3 regions of the Conchiformibius steedae genome follow, and region 3 is predicted to be linked to each of the others. Evidence: predicted binding sites of a transcription regulator. Region 3 holds the regulator's gene; each other region holds the start of a gene.
The links. Region 3 encodes FNR, which switches genes on or off when oxygen is low (the NO sensors DNR and NnrR bind a similar motif). Its sites were predicted from a motif close to TTGATNNNNATCAA; they were not measured.

Region 1: the regulator FNR is predicted to act here: its motif matches at 1,343-1,356, upstream of ccoN (cytochrome-c oxidase, cbb3-type subunit I).
Region 2: the regulator FNR is predicted to act here: its motif matches at 1,919-1,932, upstream of H3L98_RS10640 (GbsR/MarR family transcriptional regulator).

What each region holds. Positions count from the first base shown of each region.
Region 1 is NZ_CP059563.1:1,691,068-1,694,349, reverse strand. Features, by position in the region: gene H3L98_RS08760 (M61 family metallopeptidase) at 1-1,273, opposite strand, end outside; gene ccoN (cytochrome-c oxidase, cbb3-type subunit I) at 1,609-3,048, shown strand; gene ccoO (cytochrome-c oxidase, cbb3-type subunit II) at 3,075-3,282, shown strand, end outside.
Region 2 is NZ_CP059563.1:2,068,811-2,072,092, reverse strand. Features, by position in the region: gene H3L98_RS10650 (phosphoglycerate kinase) at 1-962, opposite strand, end outside; gene H3L98_RS10645 (symmetrical bis(5'-nucleosyl)-tetraphosphatase) at 998-1,828, opposite strand; gene H3L98_RS10640 (GbsR/MarR family transcriptional regulator) at 2,095-2,613, shown strand; gene H3L98_RS10635 (DoxX-like family protein) at 2,761-3,087, shown strand; gene H3L98_RS10630 (DUF2269 family protein) at 3,092-3,282, shown strand, end outside.
Region 3 is NZ_CP059563.1:1,534,456-1,537,737, forward strand. Features, by position in the region: gene mutY (A/G-specific adenine glycosylase) at 1-766, opposite strand, end outside; gene fnr (fumarate/nitrate reduction transcriptional regulator Fnr) at 777-1,541, opposite strand; gene hemN (oxygen-independent coproporphyrinogen III oxidase) at 1,683-3,089, shown strand; gene H3L98_RS08100 (LD-carboxypeptidase) at 3,152-3,282, opposite strand, start outside.

The sequences.
Region 1 (3,282 bases), 160 kb from region 3:
TTACTTCTTGAACACAGGCTTCAAAATCGCCGTCTGCCAAACCTTTGCCGTTGTCGAGCCAGTTTTGATACAGGTGTTGCATTACATGGTCAAGGCTGTAGGGGCTGCGGGCGCGTATCAGTAAATCCAAGCACAAGGCAGTGAGTGCGCCCTGCTGGTAATAGCTGGTGATGGCGTTGGGGCTGTTTTCGTCTTGTTTGTAATATTTGTGCCACGCGCAAAAGGCGGATTGGGCGAGGGTTTGCCGTTTGCGCCCCGGCGTGCGCCATACGCGGGTGATGGTTTGTGCCAACAACTTGAGATAGTGTTCGGGGGAAATCACGCCGCTGCGTGCCAGCAATAAATCATCGTAATAAGAGGTGATGCCTTCAAAAATCCACAGTTGTTCGGTGTAGGTTTCGTGGTCCAAACGGTAGGGGATAAAGGCGGCGGGTTTGATGGATTTGACGTGCCATGAATGGAAGTATTCGTGCGAAATCAAGCCTAAAAGTTCGGTATAGGCAGGCGATTGGTCGGCGCGGCGGGAAGGTAGGGCGCGACGGTCAATGTGCAGGGCGGTGCTGCTGCGGTGTTCCAAACCGCCGTAAATATGCTCGCCAACGTGCAACAGAAACACATATTCGTCAAACGGGGCAGGCTGGGGGAAAAGATTGTGTGCGGCTTCGCAGATTTTGCGGGCATCGGCAATCAGGCGGTCGGGGTCGTAAGTGGGACGGTGTCCGCTAATCACAATGCGGTGTTCAATCCCGCTCACGTCAAACAGTAACACATCGTTATTCGCACCCATTTCAAAGGGGTGGTCAATCAATTCGGCGTAATCGGACGCGGTAAAGCTGTGTTCGCCATTGCTGGTCATGGCAGTGTGAATGCGCCATTCGGCAGGCAAACCTTGAAATTGTATGCTGTGGCTTTCTTCGGTGCGCTCGGGCAGGTATAAAAACAGGCACGCGCCGTCAATAAAACCGCGTTGGGTGTCCAGCAGCGAGGCGCGTACGGATAAGTCGTTGGCATACACGCTGTAGCTGATTTGCCAATTGCCGCTGCGGGCAGGAATCTGCCATTCGTTTTTGGCGGTTTGGGTCAGCAAAACGGGATTGTGGTTGCAGGTGGCGGCGATGGCGGTAATGTGGCGGGAAAAGTCGCGAATCATATAGCTGCCGGGGGTCCAGTTTGCCAGTTTCAGCGTTTGCGGAGTGTCGGCGCTGTGTTCAAACGACAGGGTAACGTGCCATTGGCGGGCGAGGGTGTCGGGGATAACGGTATAGTGAAGCATGGGGATTCCTTGAATGTTTTGCACCGTTGCGGCGGGGCAGAGTGTTAAGATTTGTTGCGGCGGGAAATTTTGACTTCTGTCAAAAAGCGTGCGGAAATTTTCGCTCTGCCCCGCCAAAGTCGCGTGTTTACGCGCAACAATGCGGGCAAAGGCGGCGTTTTACCATTATTTGTATTGGTAGGAAAGGGGGTTTTGTTTTAAAATGGCTGTTGGTTTATCTTTGCGTGTTTTAACGCAAAGGTTGTCGGACAGAAAAACCGGCCGTGTGTGCTTGTGCGCGTGCGGGCAAAACCGGAATAAAGAGATTTTAATTGCCATGTTAATGGAGATTGTTCATGGAAACGCAAACTTATAACTACAAAGTGGTGCGTCAGTTCGCCATCATGACAGTAGTTTGGGGCATCGTGGGCATGCTGGTGGGTGTGATTGCCGCCGCACAACTGCGCTGGCCCGAACTAAACCTGTCGGGAGTGGGCGAGTGGTTTCACTTCGGGCGTATTCGTCCACTGCACACCAACGCAGTGATTTTTGCCTTTGGCGGCTGCGGTTTGTTCGCCACCTCGTATTATGTGGTGCAACGAACCTGTAATGTGCGCTTGTTCGGCGAAAAATGGCACTTGCCCGCCATTACCTTCTGGGGTTGGCAGCTGGTGATTCTGCTGGCGGTGATTACCCTGCCTTTGGGCTACACTTCGGGCAAGGAATACGCCGAACTGGAATGGCCGATTGACATTCTGATTACCTTGGTTTGGGTGGCTTACGCCATTGTGTTTTTCGGTACGATTGCCACCCGTAAAATCAAGCACATTTATGTGGCAAACTGGTTTTACGGCGCGTTTATCTTGGCGGTTGCCCTGCTGCACATTGTGAACAGCCTTGCCATTCCCGCCGGTCCGATGAAATCCTATTCCGTGTACTCTGGCGCAATTGATGCCATGGTGCAATGGTGGTACGGACACAATGCCGTGGGCTTCTTCTTGACTGCCGCTTTCTTGGGCATGATGTACTACTTCGTCCCGAAACAGGCAGGTCGTCCCGTGTATTCTTACCGTTTGTCGGTAGTACACTTTTGGGCATTGATTTTTACCTATATGTGGGCAGGTCCGCACCACTTGCACTACACCGCTTTGCCCGACTGGACACAATCGCTGGGCATGGTGTTGTCGCTGATTCTGTTTGCACCGTCTTGGGGCGGCATGATTAACGGCATCATGACCTTATCGGGTGCATGGAGCAAACTGCGTACCGACCCGATTTTGAAATTCTTGGTGGTATCGCTGTCTTTCTACGGTATGTCCACCTTTGAAGGTCCGATGATGTCCATCAAATACATCAACGCCTTGAGCCACTATACCGATTGGACGGTAGGACACGTTCACTCCGGCGCATTGGGCTGGGTGGGTTTTGTGACCATTGGTTCTATTTACTATTTAGTACCGCGTCTGTTCGGTCGTCAAGAAATGTACAGCGTCAAACTGATTGACCTGCACTTTTGGATTGCCACCATCGGCGTGGTGTTGTATATCACCGCCATGTGGATTTCGGGTGTTACCCAAGGTTTGATGTGGCGTGAACTGAACCCTGACGGCACGCTGACCCATTCTTTTGTGGCTTCTGTAAGCGCATCTATGCCCTACTATGCCATTCGTGTGGCAGGTGGTGTGTTCTACTTGGCAGGTATGTTTATCATGGCATACAACGTGTACCGTACCATTGCGGCAGGCAAACCCGTTGATGCGGAAATCCCCGCACTTTCGCCCGCCCAACACCACTAAAGCAACAGAAAGAGTAGGCAAATCAAATGAAATTACAAGCATTGGTTGAAGAAAAAGTCGGTTTTCTGATTGCGTTTGTGCTGATGGTAATCAGTGTCGGTTTGTTGATTGAGGTGGTGCCGCTGTTTTTCAGCAAAGAAGTCACCACCCCCGTCAAAGGACTGAAACCTTACAATGCCTTGCAAGTGGCGGGACGCGATGTGTATGTGCGTGAAGGCTGTTACAACTGCCATT
Region 2 (3,282 bases), 530 kb from region 3:
AATTCAAACACGCCCACCGGACCGTTCCACACAATTGTGCCTGCATTTTTCAGCAATTTTGCCAATTCATCGGCAGATTGGACGCCGATGTCTAAAATCATATCGTCTGATGCCACTTCGTCAATGGATTTGGTTTCGGCTGCCGCATCTGCCGCAAAGGCTTTAGCACACACCACATCAACAGGCAGGGGAACGCTGCCGCCTTTGGCTGCCATTTTTTCCATGATTTTTTTGGCTTCATCCACCAAATCGGGTTCGGCGAGCGATTTTCCGATGGGCTTGCCTTGCGCCAACAAAAAGGTGTTGGCAATCCCGCCACCCACAATCAACTGGTCCACCGTGTCTGCCAAACTTTCCAAAATAGTCAATTTGGTAGAAACTTTACTGCCCGCCACAATCGCCACCATCGGACGTGCAGGTGCTTTCAACGCCTTACCCAAAGCATCTAATTCCGCTGCCATCAGCATACCCGCACACGCCAAAGGCGCAGCCGCTGCCACCGCTTCGGTAGAGGCTTGGGCGCGGTGCGCCGTACCAAAGGCATCGTTGACAAACACATCGCACAACGCCGCGTAAGCCTTGCCCAACTCGGGGTCGTTTTTCTTTTCGCCTACATTCACGCGCACATTTTGCAACATCGCCACTTCGCCTGCGCCAAGCTGCGGTTTGTGTTCGCGCCAATTATCCAATACCTTGATTTCTTTACCCAACAGCCCACCCAAATGCGCGGCAACAGGGGCAACATCGTCTTCAGGCTTGCACTCGCCTTCAGTGGGACGACCCAAATGCGTCATAATGATTACCGCTGCGCCCTTGTCCAAGCAATATTGGATAGACGGCAGCGAAGCGCGGATGCGGGTGTCGTCCGAAATCTTGCCGTCTTTAAACGGCACGTTCAAATCGGCGCGAATCAGCACGGTTTTGCCAGCAACATCTTGTTCAGCCAGTTTTAAAAAATTCATTTTTGTTCCTTTTTGCTTTGAAATATTGGGAAAAATTAATTGGAATGCGTGCGCCAATCGCCGTCAGGCAAACCCGCCACGCTGTAGATTTGGTGATTGCTTAAATCCGCCGCCGTCAGCCTGCCACCCCACAATGCGCCCGTATCCAACGCCAAAACACCCTGTTCATCACGCAAACCCAGCGCCGACCAATGCCCGAACACAATCTTCCGCCCCTGATGCAAGGGGCGCGGCGCATCAAACCACGCGCAGCGATTGGCAGGTATATCCGCATAACTGGATTTAAAATCCAAATCCAAACGCTTATCCAAAGTCAGCACCCGCATTCGGGTAAACACATTGCAAATCATGCGCATGCGTTCCATACCTTGTAAACCATCGTGCCAAGTATCGGGCAGATTGCCATACATTTGCGCGAAAAAGGTTTCCGCATCATCACTTTGCAACACCGCTTCCAATTCCGCAGCCCGCGCCGCCGCATCGTCAAACGACCACTGCGGCAACACCCCCGCATGGGTCATCACATGGCTATCGTTTTGCAGCAGCAAAGGTTGCGCCCGCAGCCAATCGCGCATTTTAATAAAATCCTGATGCTGCAAAATTGGCGCAAGCGTATCTTTTTTCTTTAATTTACCGCTGCCATAGCCAATGGCGAGCAAATGTAGGTCGTGATTCCCCAATACCGTGCACACACTGCTTTCGTGCCGCATGGCAAATTGTAGGCATTCCAAAGACTTCGGACCACGATTGACCAAATCACCCGTCAGCCACAGCGTATCGCTGCCGTGGTTAAAGCCTATTTTATCCAGCAAAGCAAGCAGTTGGTCGTAACAACCCTGCAAATCGCCGATTGCATAATGTGCCATAGCCCACCCGTCAAAAATCAACGCGTTTATTTTAACACCGTTGCCCCAGCTAGGGGGCAGATGAGCCACGCACATTTTTTAATTTCACTCTTGACAGAAATAAAAGACAGGTTTAAAGTGCGCCACATTATGTTTCAACACACATGGCTGCGCATCAAGCCCAGCCCTATGCGTTGCCCTGATTCGGACGGGGCTACACCCCGTCCAAACAAAAGCTTATTTTATCGCCATAAACGACAGGGTTTCAAACTGAAAAGGAATTTTTGATGAAGCTGAATCCCGTTACCGAAAAATTTATCCTGCATTGGGGCGAAATGGGCACCAAATGGGGCGTAAACCGCACTGTGGCACAAATCCATGCCTTGCTTTACATTATCGGCAAGCCTCTGCCCGCCGATGAAATCGTAGAAACCTTGGGCGTGGCGCGTTCCAATGTTTCCAACAGCATCAAAGAATTGCAAAACCTGCAATTGGTGCAAACCGTACATATTTTGGGCGACCGCCGCGACCACTTTACCACTTCTGCCGATGTATGGACGCTGTTCCGCACCATTGTGGAAGTGCGCCAACGCCGTGAAATCGAGCCCACCCTGCATTTTTTGCAAGAGCTGATGGACAGTCCCGAATTTGCACACGAAAACGAAACCGCTAAACAACGCATTAGGCAAACCCATGATTTTATCGGTACTTTAACGGCATGGACCAATGAAATGCTGCGCCTGCCCGTTACCGTGATGAGTAAGGTATTAAAACTGGGCGCAGGCATTCAGAAATTATTGCGCTGATACAAACGGATACGCAGCCTGACAGTTTCAGGCTGCGGCGAAACATCGGGCAATTTTTTTAAACTTTTATTTCTGTTTTAACAGAAAATACGGTAATAAAATGAGCGAAAAACCATTCCGTTCTACCTGCCTGCAACTTTAGGCATCTTGTGGCTGTGCAGCGGTTTATTGCCGCTGCTGTGGGCGCAGGCAGAATCGCTGCAATTGCTGGCACAAATGGGCATCGCACCCGAATGGCACTATCCGCTATTGCTGTCAGCTTCGGTGCTGGACGTGTGTTTCGGCATCGGCTGCTTCAGCAGATTGCGCCGCTGCAAATGGTTTTGGTTGGCGCAATGCTTAACGGTGGCAGTTTATAGCGTATTGATTAGCTTAAGATTACCTGAATTCTGGCTGCACCCGTTTGCGCCTGTTTTAAAAAATCTGCCGATTATGGCGTTGATGTGGTTTTTATATTGTGTAAACAAGGAGTAAAAAAGTGAATACCTTTTTGCTGGTGAAAACGCTGCATATTTTGTCTTCGGTGCTGATGGTGGGAACGGGCTTTGGCACGGCGTTTTATCTTTTTTGGGCGAACCGCAGCGGCTCGGTGGCGGCGCAAGCGGTGGTGTCTAAATGGGTGATTAAGGCGGATTGGTGGTTTACCACGCCTGCGGTGGTGTTTCAGCC
Region 3 (3,282 bases):
GCGGGCGTTTGTGCAGCAGGATTTTCCCCTGCGCGTTACGCAGTTGCAACCAAAACAGCGGCATTTCCGCAACGGCAGCGGCGGTTTTTCTACGCGGCAGTTCGGCGGTGCGGTTTTGCGCTTTGGCTTGGCAGATGTCCGCCATCGGGCAAACCGCACAATCGGGACGGCTGCGTTTGCACACGGTCGCACCCAAATCCATCAAACCCTGCGTGTAAGCAGGCATGTCGTCTGCCCGCGCAGGCAACAGATTTTCTGCCACCGCCCACAATTGTTTTTCAAAGGCTTTATCGGCAGGATTGCCGTCCAAAGCAAAAACGCGACAGAGTACGCGCTTCACATTGCCGTCTAAAATGGTTTCGCGCTGGCGGAAAGCAAATGCCGCAATCGCCGCAGCCGTGCTGCGCCCCACCCCGCACAATTGTTCCAATTGGCTGCGCTGTTGCGGAAACCCGCCGTTAAAATCGCTGATGATTTGTTGTGCGGCTTTGTGCAAATTGCGGGCACGGCTGTAATAGCCCAATCCCGCCCACAACGCCAGCACCGCATCTTGTTCCGCCGCCGCCAACGCCGCCACATCGGGAAACGCCGCCACAAAACGCGGATAATAATCGCGCACAGTCGCCACTTGCGTTTGCTGCAACATGATTTCCGACAGCCACACGCGGTAAGGGTCAGACACCTGCCACGGCAAATCGTGGCGGCCGTGCTGTTTCTGCCAAGTAATCAGGCGTTGTGAAAAATCTTGAGAATGTTGAGACGACATCGGCACAGTCTCACACACGGCGGGACGGACAATCGCCGCAGCCGCTGCTGGGTTTTTCCTGCTGCCCCGACACCATATCCTGCAAACGCTGCGGTTGTAACAAGCGAATGTGTTTGTGTTCCACCGCAATCAGCCCGTCTTGATTAAAACGCGACAAAGTACGGCTTACCGTTTCCAGCTTTAAGCCCAAATAACTGCCGATTTCCTCACGCGACATCCGCAAAATAAAATCATTGGCAGCAAAACCGCGCAGGTGCAGCCGCTGCGACAAATTCAGCAAAAACGCCGCCAAACGCTCTTCTGCGCGCATATTCCCCAACAGCAGCATCACATTTTGGTCGCGTATCAGCTCGCGGCTCATCAGGCGCAACACATGGGTATGCAGCTGCGGCAGCCGCTGCCCCAGTTCTTCCAAGCAGCCAAACGGCAATTCGCACACTTCGCCGTCTTCCAACGCCACCGCATCGCAAGTGTGTCGGGACGCATAAATCCCGTCCATGCCCATCAGCTCGCCCGACATAAAAAAGCCCGTCACTTGGTCGCGCCCGTCGTGCGTGCCTACCGAAGTTTTAAAAAAGCCCGTACGCACCGCATACAGCGATAAAAATTTCTCGCCCGCGTGAAACAGGTATTCGCCTTTTTTCAAACGGCGGCTTTGGCGCATCATATCATCTACCTGTCGGAACTCGTCGGGACTTAATCCCGCAGGCAGGCACAGTTCGCGCAGGGAACAATGCGCACATTCGGTTTTGGGTTGGCATAGGGATTTGGACATAACAGACCGTAGGAAGCGTGTGTGTATGAGCATTTGACATCATTGCAAAACACAAATTTTGCAATTGACATAAATCAAAGCAGCGTTATATAAATAAACCTATTCTAACAAAATTTGCCCTAGAACAAAACACGAACCACCATGCCGACCATTGCCATTACCCCTGCCCCGCGCATTGATTTTGACCGCAAACTGATTGCTTCACTGCCCGCCAGCGGACCACGCTACACATCCTACCCCACCGCCGACCGTTTTCATCAGGGTTTTGGCGAAAGCCAATACCGTGACACCCTGCACCACACGCTTGCCGCCCACCCTAGCAAACCCGTTTCGCTGTATATCCACATTCCCTTTTGCACCACCATCTGTTACTACTGCGGCTGCAACAAAATCATCACCAAAGACAAAAGCCGCGCCGATGCCTATTTGGATTATTTGGAACGCGAATTTGCCCTGCTCGCCCCCCATTTGGGCGGCGCACACCCCTTGGCACAACTGCACTTTGGCGGCGGCACGCCCACCTTTTTAAGCGATGAACAGCTTGAGCGCGTATTCGACATGATACGCCGCCACTTTACCCTGATGCCCGAAGGCGAATATTCTATTGAAATTGACCCGCGCAAAGTCAGCCGCGAAAGCGTCCACCGTTTGGGCAAGCTAGGCTTTAACCGCATGAGTGTCGGCATTCAGGATTTTGACCCCAAAGTACAAAAAGCCGTCAACCGCATTCAAAGTTTGGACGAAACCCGCAACGTGATTGAAGCTGCGCGTGAAGCAGGGTTTAAATCCGTCAGCGTGGATTTGATTTACGGACTGCCCCACCAAAGCACCGACAGCATCAAACCCACCCTCGACACCGTTTTATCGCTGAACCCCGACCGTCTCGCCCTTTACCACTACGCCCACCTGCCCCATGTGTTCAAACCGCAGCGGCGCATTGATACCGCCGTTGTACCGTCCAGCGAAGAAAAACTGGATATTTTGCAATACGCCGTGCAGCTGCTGGACGAACGCGGCTATGTCTTTATCGGCATGGACCACTTTGCCAAACCCGAAGACGAACTTGCCCTTGCCCTGCGCGAAGGACGTTTGCAACGCAATTTCCAAGGCTATTCCACCCACGCCGATTGCGATTTGGTGGCAGTGGGTGTTTCGTCCATTGGCAAAGTGGGCGATACCTACAGCCAAAACGAAAAAGATTTGGCGCAATATTACGCCGCGATAGACGAAGGACGTTTGCCCGTATTGCGCGGTTACGCCTTAAACAGCGACGACGTCCTGCGCCGTCGCCTGATTCAAGATTTAATGTGCCGTTTCGCGCTGGATTTTGCCGATTACGAAAACGAAGCAGGCACAAGTTTTGCCGACTATTTCGCCGCCGAACTAAAAGATTTGCGCGGATTGGCACAATCGGGCTTGCTGGATTTGCACGACACAGGATTGACCGTGAGCGCCAAAGGACGTTTTTTAATCCGCAATATCGCTATGGTATTTGACTACCATTTGCGCCACCGCGAAACCGCCGCCAAGTATTCGCAAACCGTTTAATCCCACAATCAAAAATGCCATTCCGCAATCATCGGGAATGGCATTGTTTTTATGATAGTTGATTAAAATTCGCTTTCACCCCATTCATTGCCTGTTTCCAAGCCCACAGGTGGCGGGCGCAGGGCTTCCAGATTCAGGGCATTGGGATTCAAGGTGGGATAGCCGCTAAAGCTAATCTGATAACCGCCGCCTA